DNA from 3 places in the Paraburkholderia sp. FW306-2-2C-D06C genome. Region 3 is predicted to be linked to each of the others. Evidence: riboswitches for the same ligand, from Rfam matches in the RefSeq annotation. Region 3 holds a riboswitch; each other region holds the start of a gene.
The links. Region 3 has a riboswitch for cobalamin ahead of AC3WLT_RS06595 (TonB-dependent receptor domain-containing protein). Riboswitches for the same ligand answer to the same signal wherever they lie in the genome.
Positions count from the first base shown of each region.

Region 1 (4,280 bases), on a different contig from region 3:
GAGAACGGCCGCACGATCCCGGTAGTGCCGAGAATCGACAGGCCGCCGAGAATGCCGAGACGCGGGTTCATCGTCTTCAGCGCGAGCTCTTCACCGCCTTCGACGCCGATCGTCACCTCGAAACCGCCGCCATATGCGTGTTCCGCGGCCAGATCGGCGAGATGCTCGGTCATCATCTTGCGCGGCACCGGATTGATCGCCGGTTCGCCGATCGGCAACGTCAAACCCGCGCGCGTCACGGTGCCGACGCCCGGTCCCGCATGAAAACTCACGCCCGGTTCGGCGCGCAGGCGCACGCGGGCGAACACGATCGCGCCGTGCGTCACGTCGGGATCGTCGCCCGCATCCTTGACAGTGCCGGCTTCGGCGCCGTCGGCGGTCAGACGGCAGAACACCAGCGGCATCGGCACAAGCTGGCCCTTGGGCAACACGATTTCCGCGACCTCGCTGACGATGCCCGTGAGCAGCAGACGCGCCGCCGCGAGCGACGTCGCGGTGGCACAACAGCCGGTCGTGTAGCCGCTGCGCAGCCGCGCGGGTTGTTCGGGTGTTTCGTCGCGCATTACGGTTGCCGATGCTTGTGGCGCGCGGCATCGCCGGCGGGCCTGGTCACGTCGAGCAGCGTGATCGGCAATGCCTGACGCCAGGTGTCGAAGCCGCCGAGCGGTTGCGCGTCGGCGAGCGCAATGCGCGTGAGCGTGCCGCCATGCTGGGCGCGCCACGTCATCAGCGCCGCCTCGCCTTGCAAGGTCACGGCATTGGCAACCAGCCGGCCGCCCTCACGCAGGCGCGCCCAGCAGGCATCCAGCACGCCCGGCGCCGTCACGCCGCCGCCGATGAACACCGCATCCGGCGCCGGCAGTCCGTCCAGCGCTTCAGGCGCGCGGCCCGCCACGAGTTGCAGACCCGGCACGCCCAACGCATCGCGATTGTGTTCGATGAAACGCTGGCGCTCCGCATGCCGCTCGATCGCGATCGCGCGGCACGCCGGATGCACGCGCATCCATTCGATGCCGATCGAACCGCTGCCCGCGCCGACATCCCACAGCAATTCGCCGGGCGTGGGCGCGAGGCGCGCCAGCGTGATCGCGCGCACGTCGCGTTTGGTCAACTGGCCGTCGTGGCGAAACGCGTCGTCGGGTAAGCCGCAGGTCAGCGGCAAACGCGGCGCGCCTTCCGTGGCGCGGCATTCGAGCGCGATCAGATTCAGCGCCGCCACGTCGCCCGCCGGCCATTGATTGGCGCGGCCGTCGATCCGGCGTTCCAACTCGCCGCCCAGGTGTTCCAGCACGATCATCCGGGTCGCGCCGAAGCCGCGCGCGTTCAGCAAGCCGGCGAGCGCCGCGGGCGTGCCGCCGTCCGCGCTCAGCACGAACACGCGCGCGCCGTCGTGCAGATGGGCGTTCAGCGTCGCCAGCGGCCGGCCCACCAGCGAGACCGTCGCGACGTCCTGCAAGGGCCAGCCGAGCCGCGCCGCGGCCAGCGACAGCGACGACGGCGCCGGCAACACCCGCAACTCGCCGGCCGGCAGCTGCCGCGCCAGCGTCGCGCCGACGCCGAACAGCATCGGGTCGCCGCTCGCCAGCACGCACACGGGGGTGGCGCGCTCCGCCAGCAAAGGCGCGAGATCGAACGGACGCGGCCACGCGGCGCGGCGCGCGCCAAGTCGCGCGGGCAGCATCGCCAGATGGCGCTCGCCGCCGTACACCACCGACGCTTCCAGCAAAGCGCGCCGCGCGGGCCGCCCCAAGCCGGCGAAGCCGTCATCGCCTATGCCCACCACGGTCAGCCACGCCGACATGCATCCATCCTCATTCCGTATCTTCAAATAATGCGCTGTGCCACGCCGATCAAAGCGTCCAGCCTCGTTGTGCGGTTCGAAAAAAGGCATAATACAGCCGCCGGTGCCCTTCGGGGCCGAAGAGGGAACACAGTGCCACTGTGGCTGCCCCCGCAACTGTATGCAGCGAGTCCGCCTGCGCTCCGCGCCACTGGTTCGACCGGGAAGGCAGCGGCGGACCGTGACCTGCCAGCCAGGAGACCTGCCGGCGAGATTGTTCGTGCCAGCCTGCATCGGGCGGGGTGTACCGATGCCGCAGCCATGCCCGCTTTGGGTGGGTTGCCCGGGCCGTCGCGCGACGCTAAACCCGGTGTCCGTCTTGAATCACGCTGCGCCCTCCGCTGCTTTATCTACCGCTGCCGTTGCGCCGCGGCCTTCGGCTTGTCCGGGGCTGTTGCGCATCGTCGCCGCGCGCGACGGCGGGATTTGCCGGATCAAATTGCCCGGTGGCGCATTGAGCGCCGCGCAGGCTGCCGCGATCGCCGAGGCGAGCGAGCGGCACGCCGCCAGCGTGATTGAAGTGACCAACCGGGCGAATCTGCAAGTGCGCGGCGTGCGGCCCGGGCACGAAGCGGCGTTGATCGAGGCTCTGGTGGCAGCCGGTCTCGGGCCGGCTCCGGCGAGCAGCGGCATGGATGCGGCGGCAGTATTGTCGGCATGCGCCGCTGACGATATCCGCAACGTGATGGTCAGCCCCGCCGCGGGACGCGATTCGTCCGCGCTGTACGACACCACGTCGCTGACCGCCGGGCTTCTCGCGCTGCTGCAAAGCGAAGCGCGTTTTGCGGCGCTATCGCCGAAATTCGCGTTGCTGCTGGACGGCGGCGAGCGCCTTGCGAGGCTCGACCATCCGCATGACGTCTGGCTCGCGGCGACGTCGGCGAGCGACGGTGTGCGGTTCGTCTTTGGCCTGGCGGGATGTCCGCCTACGGCGGCCAATGCGGCGGCCGCGCATGTTGCCGCGCACGCGGCTGGCGACGGCTCGTTCGGCGCGTCGCCAGACCCGGTCGCGACCGGCACACGCGCCCTCGCCACCGTCTTGCCTTCGGAAGTCGTTCAGCTGGTCCGCGCGCTTCTGCACACGTTCCTCGATCTGGCCGCCGCCGACGCCACCCGCATGCGCCATCTGCTCGCCACGCATTCCGCCGACGCAGTATTGCAGCGTGCCCAAACGTATGCCGATTTCCCGCTGTCGCGCGACGCGTCGCTCGCCGACTGGCATCGCGGCGCGCCCGCCGATGCCGCGTTGCGGCTCGGCGCGCACGCTCAACGCGTCGCGGGAACGTGGCACGTGGGCGGCCAGCCGCCGCTCGGACGCCTCGACGCCGCGACGCTGCGCGGCCTCGCCGCGCTAGCGCGCCAGCACAGCAACGGCACGCTGCGCATGACGCCCTGGCAAAGTGTGCTGCTGCCCGATATCGCCTCGAAGGCCGTGCCGGCCGTGCTTGCCGAACTGGAAGCATTAGGCCTTGCCTGCGATCGCGCGCAGCCCATCGCACGTTTGATCGCTTGCGCCGGCTCGACCGGCTGCGTAAAAAGTCCCGCCGACACCAAAGCCGACGCGCTGCGGCTAGCCGCCCGCCTGCCCGACGGCGTCGACGTCCATCTGAGCGGCTGCCCGCGCTCGTGCGCGGCCGCGCATTGCGCGCCGTACACGTTGCTGGCCGTGGCGCCCGGCACCTACGACCTGTATCGACGCGACGCCTCGCCGGATTTCGGCCGCTGCGTCGCGCCCCAACTGACGATCGAACAGGCCGCCGACATGCTCGAACAATTGGCCCGGAGCCCTTTAGATGCTTGATTACATTCGCGACGGTCAGGAGATCTATCGCCAATCTTTCGCGACGATTCGCGCCGAGGCCGATCTGTCGCGCATTCCCGCCGACCTCGAGAAACTCGCGGTGCGCGTGATCCACGCCTGCGGAATGGTCGACGTGATCGACGATCTGGCTTTCTCCGCGGGTGCAGGCACCGCGGGCCGCACGGCGCTGGCGCAAGGCGCGCCGATTCTGTGCGACGCAGGCATGGTCGCGCAAGGCATCACGCGGGCGCGCCTGCCCGCGAACAACGAAGTGATCTGCACGCTGACGCACAGGGACGTGCCGTCGCTGGCGCGCGAACTCGGCAACACGCGATCGGCCGCCGCGCTCGAATTGTGGCGTCCGCATCTGGCCGGCGGCGTCGTCGTGATCGGCAATGCGCCGACTGCCCTGTTTCATCTGCTCGACATGCTCGACGCCGGCGCGCCGAAGCCCGCACTCATCCTCGGCTTTCCGGTCGGCTTTGTCGGCGCGGCGGAGTCGAAAGCCATGCTTGCCGAAGACAGCCGCGGCGTGCCCTACGTGGTGGTCCACGGACGACGCGGCGGCAGCGCGATGGCCGCCGCCGCCGTCAATGCGTTGGCTACGGAGGTCGAGTAAATGAGCGTGCAAGGACGTTT
Region 1 is NZ_JBYSWU010000024.1:75,810-80,089, reverse strand. Features, by position in the region: partial or broken gene AC3WLT_RS19445 (cobalt-precorrin-5B (C(1))-methyltransferase) at 1-563, opposite strand, end outside; gene cbiE (precorrin-6y C5,15-methyltransferase (decarboxylating) subunit CbiE) at 563-1,801, opposite strand; cobalamin riboswitch at 1,886-2,064, shown strand; gene AC3WLT_RS19435 (ferredoxin-like domain-containing protein) at 2,151-3,641, shown strand; gene AC3WLT_RS19430 (precorrin-8X methylmutase) at 3,634-4,260, shown strand; gene AC3WLT_RS19425 (precorrin-2 C(20)-methyltransferase) at 4,261-4,280, shown strand, end outside.
Region 1: linked by a shared signal. The riboswitch ahead of AC3WLT_RS19435 (ferredoxin-like domain-containing protein) and the one ahead of AC3WLT_RS06595 (TonB-dependent receptor domain-containing protein) in region 3 are both predicted to bind cobalamin.

Region 2 (4,280 bases), on a different contig from region 3:
CGGCGCTCGGTCATGCGCTGATGCGATTCGGGATCGGTCTTCATGGAAGGTCCTGTTCGTTGGAGTCGTGGTGGGTGGGGTCGATGCCGGCGTGAGCGGTCGAAGCGATCGCTACGGTGACGCCGTCGAGTACGGTTTTGCGCACGATGAGGTGCGCCCCGGCTGCAGCGGATTTCGAACCTGCGGCCAGCAACGCGCAGGGTTCGCAGACGCCGTCCACGCCGAGATGTTCGCGTGTCGCCGCCGAAGGTTCAGTCTCCGCCACGGGCAAGGCGGCAATCTGCTCGCGGCTGAACAGTTTCAACGGTAGCGCGTGCCGTGCGCAGAATTCGAGCAGACCCGCTTCGTGGGCCTTGACGTCGATGCTGGCAACTGCGCTGATTTCATCGTGTGTATGAGTGCCGAGCGCCGCGCGCACGGCTGCCTCGATCTGTTCAGCCGAACTATGCAAGCGGCAACCGATGCCGACCGTCAGCGTTTTCATCGCGCCCCTGCTGCGTCGGCATTCGCCGCGGCCCGCGCGAGCGCCAGCGACGCCACCCCGCCGATCACCACGATCGCCGGCGAGCCAAGACCGGCGCGCGCGACTGCGTCGGCCAGGCCGCCAAGTGGCGCGAGCGCATGTCTTTGTTCAGGACGTGTCGCGAATTCGATCGCGGCACAGGGCGTATCGGCGCTCATGCCTGCCGCGAGCAACGTGCCGGCGATATCGTTGAGCCGCCGCATGCCCATGTAGATCACCAGCGTCATCCGCGTCGCGACGAGCGCCGCCCAATCCGGCTCGCCGCTGCCGGCGCCGTGTCCGGTGACGAACACCACGCCCTGCGCGTATTCGCGATGCGTGACCGGAATGCCGATCGCCGCGGGCGCCGCGATGCCCGCCGTGATGCCGTTGACGACTTCCACCTCGATGCCCGCCGCATGCAGCGCCTGCTGCTCTTCGCCGCCGCGGCCGAATACGAACGGATCGCCGCCTTTCAGGCGTGCGACACTGCGCCCGGCCTGCACATGTTCGAGCATCTGCGCGACGATGTCGGCCTGCGGCGTCGACGGATGCCCGCCACGTTTGCCGACATGAACGACCAGCGCGTCGGCGCGCGCGAATTGCAGCACTTCGGGATTCACCAGATCGTCGACCAGTACCACGTCGGCCTGCGCCAATGCGCGCGTCGCCTTGAGCGTCATCAGTTCGACGTCGCCGGGGCCGGCGCCGATCAGCCACGCGCGGCTCATCGCGGCGTGCATGGCGCGCCCCATGTCGTGACAAGTGGAAACAGGCGAGCCATGCAGACGGCCCAGGCGGAAATAGAACTCATGCGGTGCGACAGATTACGCACAACGGCAACGCCGCTCGCCGCATTTTCATCGAAATCGCAAGCGGGCGTTCGTATTACGTCATGCTTCAGCGCCTTCACATCCGTCCCTCGCGGATTCAGGCGGCCGGCGGCGTGACATTCGCCGCCTCCGCGTCTGGCCGGTATCCGGGCTGGCGGCCTCATGCGCTTTGCCTTCCCGTCCTGAATCGTCAGACAGTGGCATCGAAAACGCATGCGCGGCGCGACAGGATTGAACCCAGCGCCGCAGGTCGCTTACCGTTGCGGGGACAGCACAGGTTGAGCGCAATCGAGCGCGGCCTGTTTCCCGTTTAACTGCACATGCGAACGCATGTGCGGGCACCAAACGCGCGCATACGATAGCACACGGCGGCCCGCGCCGGCGCGCGCGGCAAGACCCCGGCGCGGCCCGCGCTTCCTGTCGCGCTTCCTTGACGGCGCGGGGCCGCGGGCCTACACTCGCACGCACTTTGGTGCTCGTGTGCGCGCTCGTGCGCATGCAGTTAAACGGGAAACAGGGCGCCCGCCTGCTATGGACCGGGTCAACCTGTGCTGCCCCCGCAACGGTAAGCGAAAAGCGGCGCCTGGATGCGTTCTCCAGCGCCGCGGAGCCGGCTTCGATGTCCACGCGCAAGGCCGCGTCGGCATATGACCACTGGGCGAGAAATCACTCGCGCGGGAAGGTGAAGCGGCGCTTTCGCCAGCCCGGATACCGGCCAGAATATGACGGATGAACGCCGCGGGGATGCGGTGGCTCGTTCATGACCTCGTTCTCTGTTGCCGCGGCAACGCCGCTTTTCGTCCCCGCTGTCGTATCTGTGTTCCGTTTTCGTGTTTGCCTGCCTGGCGCTGGTTTGTCCTGGACTCGAGCGCATTCGGACCCGAACCCGACCCGAACCAGACCCGGACCGCCGGCGTGTGAACGCGCAACTTCTTCGGATGGAACCAACGATGCAAACTCAAATGCGCAGGATCCCCGTCACCATCGTGACGGGCTTTCTCGGCAGCGGCAAGACCACGCTGCTGCGGCATATTCTTCAGCATGCGGGCGGCAAGCGCATTGCGGTGATCGTCAACGAGTTCGGCGAACTCGGCATCGACGGTGAAATCCTCAAGGGTTGCGGGATCGGTTGCGATGAGAACGGCGTCGAAACCGAGGGGCAACTGTATGAACTCGCGAACGGCTGCCTGTGCTGCACGGTGCAGGAAGAGTTTTTCCCGGTGATGGAAAAGCTCGTCGAGCGCCGCGAGCAGATCGATCACGTGCTGATCGAAACCTCCGGTCTTGCACTGCCTAAGCCGCTGGTGCAGGCCTTCAACTGGCCGCAGATCAAGAGCAGCTTCACCGTCGACGCGGTGGTGACTGTGGTGGACGGCCCCGCCGCGGCGAGCGGCCAGTTCGCCGACAACCCGCTCGCTGTCGATGCGCAGCGCAAGGCCGATCCGAATCTCGATCACGAATCGCCGCTGCACGAACTGTTCGAGGATCAGCTGTCGGCGGCCGATCTGGTGATTCTGAACAAAACGGATTTGCTCGACGATGAACAGCAAAGCGCTGTCGAGACCGCGATCCGTGAAGAGATTCCGCCGCAAGTGAAGATCGTGCGCGCACAGATGGGCCAGCTCGATCTGCACACGTTGCTCGGCCTCGAAGCCGCCTCCGAAGAAACGATCCACTTGCGCCACGACCACCACGGTTCGGCCGACGACGCCGATCACCATCACGACGAATTCGATTCTGTCGTGGTGCACGCGAGCGCGCCGTCGCGTGAAGCGGTGATCGCCGCGCTGCAAGGGCTGGTCGAAACGCATACGATTTACCGCGTCAAAGGTTTTGCGGCGTTGCCGGGCGCATTGATGCGGCTCGTGATTCAAGGCGTGGGGCGCCGTTTCGACAGCTACTTCGATCGTCGCTGGCAACCCGGCGAAATCGGCGAAATCGGCGAAATCGGCGAGGGTCGGCAGAGCCGCTTCGTGCTGATCGGCGAGGACCTGGATCAGGCTACGCTGCAACGCGCGTTCGATGCTGCACTGGGCGCTGCATTGCGGGTTGTGTCGAGCGCCGAACCGCAACAGGCGTAATCGATCATGCATCTGCTGCGCACTACGCCGGGCGGTTTTGTCGACGATACCCAGGGCGTGATCCGTATCGATCAGCAGCCCGCCGATATCGTGGTGCTTAGCTCCGCCGATACGACGCTGTCGCTGCTCGCCAGCGTGTTTCCTCGTTTGGGTGCCGATTTCCCGAGCGTGCGGCTCGCGAATGTCACTTATTTGCGGCAACCGGCGTCGGTCGATTTCTATGTCGAGGACGTGCTGCAGCATGCGCGCGTCGTGGTCGTGGATCACCTCGGCGGCGAGGCGTACTGGCCTTACGGGATCGAGCAGGTGGTCGCGCTCGCCGGGCGCAGGAAGCAGACACTGGCGATGTTCTCCGGCGATTTGCAGGAAGATCCGAATCTGCTTGCGCGCAGCACGGCGGATGCCGAACTGTGCCATCAGCTATGGCGTTATCTGCGCGAAGGCGGCGCGCAGAATGCCGAGGCGTTCCTGCGCTGCATTGCGTATCGTGCGGTCGGCTGGGGGCATGAACCCGCACCGCCGCGCGCGTTGCCTGCCGCAACGCTCTACCATCCCGAGCGCGATACGCCGACGATGGCCGACTGGCAGGCGCGCTGGAGCGAGGATGCGCCGGTTGCCGCGATCCTGTTCTACAAAGCGCACTTGCAGGCGGCCAACACAGCCGTGTTCGACGCGCTGATCGCCGCGCTCGAAACGCAGGGTTTGAATCCGCTGCCGATTGCGATTACCTCGCTGAAAGATGCGATGAGCCGCGAAGTCGTGCAGCGGTTGTGCGCGCAACATGATGTCTCGCTGGTTCTGAACACGACCGCGTTTGCCGCGTCGGCGATCGACGACCCCGAGCCGCTCGCGCTGGCCGGCGAC
Region 2 is NZ_JBYSWU010000037.1:6,133-10,412, reverse strand. Features, by position in the region: gene cobO (cob(I)yrinic acid a,c-diamide adenosyltransferase) at 1-44, opposite strand, end outside; gene AC3WLT_RS24615 (cobalamin biosynthesis protein) at 41-484, opposite strand; gene cobA (uroporphyrinogen-III C-methyltransferase) at 481-1,233, opposite strand; cobalamin riboswitch at 1,456-1,696, opposite strand; cobalamin riboswitch at 1,789-2,069, shown strand; gene cobW (cobalamin biosynthesis protein CobW) at 2,286-3,416, shown strand; gene cobN (cobaltochelatase subunit CobN) at 3,423-4,280, shown strand, end outside.
Region 2: linked by a shared signal. The riboswitch ahead of cobA (uroporphyrinogen-III C-methyltransferase) and the one ahead of AC3WLT_RS06595 (TonB-dependent receptor domain-containing protein) in region 3 are both predicted to bind cobalamin.

Region 3 (4,280 bases):
TGGACGACACCTCGGCGAGCCCCGCGATGCCCGGTTCGGGGCAGCTCGAGTGATAGAACAGCACAGCGTCGCCGACCTGCATCATGTCGCGCATGAAATTGCGCGCCTGATAGTTGCGCACGCCGGTCCACGGCAACGTGCGTTGCGGTGCATTGGCGAGATGGTCGATGCTTGCTTCGTCCGGTTCGGACTTCATTAGCCAGTAGCGCATGAATCGAATTGAACCTTAAGAAGGTGAAGATGCGAAAGAAACCGGAGGCCCAAAGAAAAACGGCACCGAACCGAAGTCCGATGCCGTTCTAAATAAGGTCCCCGCCTTAGCCGCTAGGCCGGCATCCTGAACCGGGGGTTCAGAATTGGTCGCAGTTAGCAGCACTTCGGGTACATCAGACAGAGTGACGCGCACACCCGTGCTACAAATTTCCACAACCGTGCACATGGCATTGGTTCAAGGAATATATGACCTTGGCGAACCAGGCAGGGAAGCTAAACCGATGAAGCTAAAACGATGGAACTCAAACGTTCGCGCGAGTCTTTGCTCATGCACTCCGCTTGAATCCGCGGCCGATCTCAGGCACGGCCACTAGACACTTACTGCATGCTGTACTGCTGAATCACAGTACCTAGCTGTTCATTCATTTGACGCATTGTACGCCGGATTTCCTCAGCGGGAAATGCTTCTCCGTGTCTCACGCTCGTTTGCAGCTTAAGCAGTTCCGATGCCAGCGACAGCGCAGCCATTACGGCAATGCGGTCCGTGCCGCGCACGTTGCTGTGATTGCGGATCTTCGACATTTCAGCGTCTACGCGCGCCACCGCTTCGAGCAGCGCCGCTTCGGTTTCCGGCGAGCAGGCGAGACGATACGGCACGCCGAGAATCGATACTTCGATCTGCTTCGTGGTCATGCATTTTCTCCGTGGCGGGTGGCGGCGCTGTCCGCTTCGACCTCGTGTTGTTCGGGTTCGAGCAGATCGAGCTGATTGTCAGGCTCGGCCTGTGCGCGTGCCCGCGGCAGTTTTTCGAGAATCGCATTCAGGCGCACCTGTGCGTCGTCGATCTTTGCCGACAGCGCGTCGCGTTCCGCTTGCAGCGTATCGCGTTCCTCGCGCAGCAACGCGAGTTCGGTACGCGTGGCTTCCGCTTCAGCGCGCGTTCGGGCGAGCTGCTCTTCGAGCGCGAGCCGCGCTTCATTGTGGCGCTGGCTGATCGCAATCAGCTTGCCGATATTTTGTGAGAGTGATTCGAGTTCGGTGAGCATGTGCTGCGTCCTCTAAAGACATCGCATTTTAGCGCGGAATGTCGCAGGTTCCGACAATTGTCTCGTTTCGAGACGTAACAACCTCGCTTTGTGCAGGCTTTTATCGGCCTCATGACGAAAAACTGCGCCTGCATCGGACAATAACCTGCACTTAACAGAACGGATCGAGCAAGGATTAACCATTCTTGACGGGCCTCGAGGGCGCTCCTAAACTGGCCGCACTTTGGTGCCCGCGCGTGCTTTTCGACAGGGCGCGCAGTTAAACGGGAAGCAGGGCGCGACGTTCGCCTGAACGCGCCAGCCTGCGCTGCCCCCGCAACGGTAAGCGACCGCATGTCGTCATGCAAGTCGATCCCGATCGCGTGTTCGAAGCTGAACATGCGAGTGTGCCACTGCGCGTCACGCGTGAGAAGGCGGGATCGATGTGTCGCCAGCCCGGATACCGGCCAGAGGGAGAGATCCGTCCAGCGCAAATTCGTAGCAAGCGCGGGCGTCTCGTCACGCATCGTCCACCCAATCGTTGGTGTCGATCGACGGTGTGCGAGTCGATTCGGTCAGCCTCGGCGCACCGCAACTTGCGCAGATTCCGCTCGATCAGGTCGACCACGTCGAAGTGGTGAACGGCAATGTGTCCGCGTCATACGGCTCGGGCGCGATCGGCGGCGTCGTGCAGGTGTTCATGAAAGACGGCGGCGATCATCCGCCGCGTTTCAGTTTCTCGGTGGGCTACGGCAGTTATCACACGCAGACGCAACAGGCCGGCGTGAACGGCGCGTTGGACAAAGACGGCAAGACCACCTTCAGCATCTCGCTCGCGCGCTCGAAAGACGACGGCTTCTCATCGCTCAAACCAGCCCAGGCGCCCAACGCAAATCCGAATCCGAACGGCTATCTGAACGAGAGCATCTCCGCCTCGCTGCGCCACAAGTTCAATGACAAGTGGGACGCAGGCATCACATATTTCCAGTCGAACGGCAACAATAGCTACGACAACGCGTACGGCGTGCCGACCGATCTGAACAACCTCTACACCAAAGTGCGGCAGATGTCGGCGTTCGCCAGTGGCAAGGTGACCGGCTGGTGGACCACCCACTTCATCGTCTCCGAAGGCGACGATCGCAGCGTGTCGAACACCAACGGCATCTACAACGGCCGCTTCGATACCGACAATCGCCAGTACACATGGCAGAACGATTTCGCGCTCGCCGCGCAGCAGAAGCTGCAGGTCGGCTACGAGCATCTCGATCAGAGCCTCGATTCGGATACGTTTGCGGCGCCCGACCGGCATGTGAATTCGGGCTTCGTCGGCTATAGCGGGCGCTTTGGGCGCAATCAGATTCAGGCCAACGTACGGCGCGATCAGTATTCCGATTTCGGCGCAGCGAACAGTTACTATCTCGGCTACGGTTTCGACATCGCCGAGCATTGGAAGGTGAGCGCAAGCTATTCGGATGCGTTTCGCGCGCCGAGCTTCGACGATCTGTACTATCCGATCAGCGGCAATCCGTCGATCCAGCCGGAGCGCAGTCATTCGATCGAAGCAGCGTTGCAGTATGCGTCGAATGTGCTGGGCGTGATGCGCCTGAGCGCGTTCCAGACGCGCAATTCGAATCTGATCGACTACCATCAGGTGACGCCCGGCATCTATCTGGCGGAGAACGTCGGTCATGCGAAGGTGCAGGGGCTCGAAGGATCGTGGAGCGGTCATGTCGGCAGGACGGATGTGCGTGCGTCGGTGACGCTGCAAAATCCCGTCGACCTCGACAGCGATGTCGACCTTGTGCGGCGTGCGCGGCGTTTCGCGTCGCTAGCGGTGAATCGCAATATTGCGGGGTGGCGTGTCGGCGGCGAGTGGATCGTCAGCGGCGCGCGCGACGATAGCAGCGGCAAGCTCGGCGGTTACGGTGTGGTGAATCTGTCCGCGCGCTACGACATCACGAAAGCGTGGTACGTGGCTGCGCAAATCCAGAACCTGTTGAACAAGGACTATGAAACGGCCTACTCGTATAACTCGCCGCGGCGCGGTGCGTATGTCACGGTCGGTTGGCAGCAGCAGTGACGGGCGCGCCTGCGTGAGATCGCGCGGATGAACCGCGGCTCGGGTCCGAGGGTCGCGACGGCGATGCCCATCATGAGCGCGAAGCGTGCGGCCGCGATCTGGCTCGCGCTCGCCGTGCTCGCGCTGATCGTGCTGATGGCGTCGCTCGCGCTCGGCAGCGTGCCGCTCGCGCCCGCGCGCGTGCTGGCGGCGCTCGTGCCTTCGCCCGCGGCATCGGCGGATCTCGCGGGCGAAATCGTGCGGACATTGCGTCTGCCGCGCGCGCTGGCCGGCTTCGCGTGCGGCGCGCTGCTCGCGTTGGCCGGCGCGCTGTTGCAGGTGCTGCTGCGCAATCCGCTGGCCGAGCCATACGTGTTGGGCGTTTCGGGCGGTGCGGCGACTTTTGCGCTGGTCGCGATGATCGCCGGTTGCGCGTGGTGGATCGTCGATGCCAGCGCGTTCGCGGGCGCGTTCGTGTCGATCCTGCTGGTGCTCGGTCTTGCGCGCCGCGAGTTGTGGCGGGGCGAGCCGCAGGACACGTCGCCGCGCTTGCTGCTGACCGGCGCGGTGATCGCGGCCGGCTGGGGCGCAGTCATCACGCTGCTGCTCAACCTTGCGCCTGAAAATCGTCTGCGCGGCATGCTGTTCTGGCTGACCGGCGACCTCAACGGCGGCGCACTGCCATGGGCCGCGCTCGCCGCGCTCTTCGTCGTGCTGATCGCGATCGTGCCCGCTGCGCCGCGGCTCAATGTGCTGCTGCGAGGCGATGCGGCCGCGCAGGCGCTCGGCGTCGCGGTGATGCCGCTGCGCCTGCGTGTCTATCTGGTGGCGTCGCTGGCGGCGGCCGCGGCGGTGACGACAGCGGGCACCATCGGCTTTGTCGGCCTGGTGGTGCCGCATATGCTGCGGCTCGCGTTCGGCAACGATCAGCGCATGCTGTTGCCGGCCGCCGCGCTCGGTGGCGGTGTCGCGGTGATGGGCGC
Region 3 is NZ_JBYSWU010000006.1:117,594-121,873, reverse strand. Features, by position in the region: gene AC3WLT_RS06615 (EVE domain-containing protein) at 1-211, opposite strand, end outside; RNA gene ssrS (6S RNA) at 306-487, opposite strand; gene AC3WLT_RS06605 (cell division protein ZapA) at 592-906, opposite strand; gene AC3WLT_RS06600 (ATPase) at 903-1,259, opposite strand; cobalamin riboswitch at 1,467-1,724, shown strand; partial or broken gene AC3WLT_RS06595 (TonB-dependent receptor domain-containing protein) at 1,756-3,318, shown strand; gene AC3WLT_RS06590 (FecCD family ABC transporter permease) at 3,346-4,280, shown strand, end outside.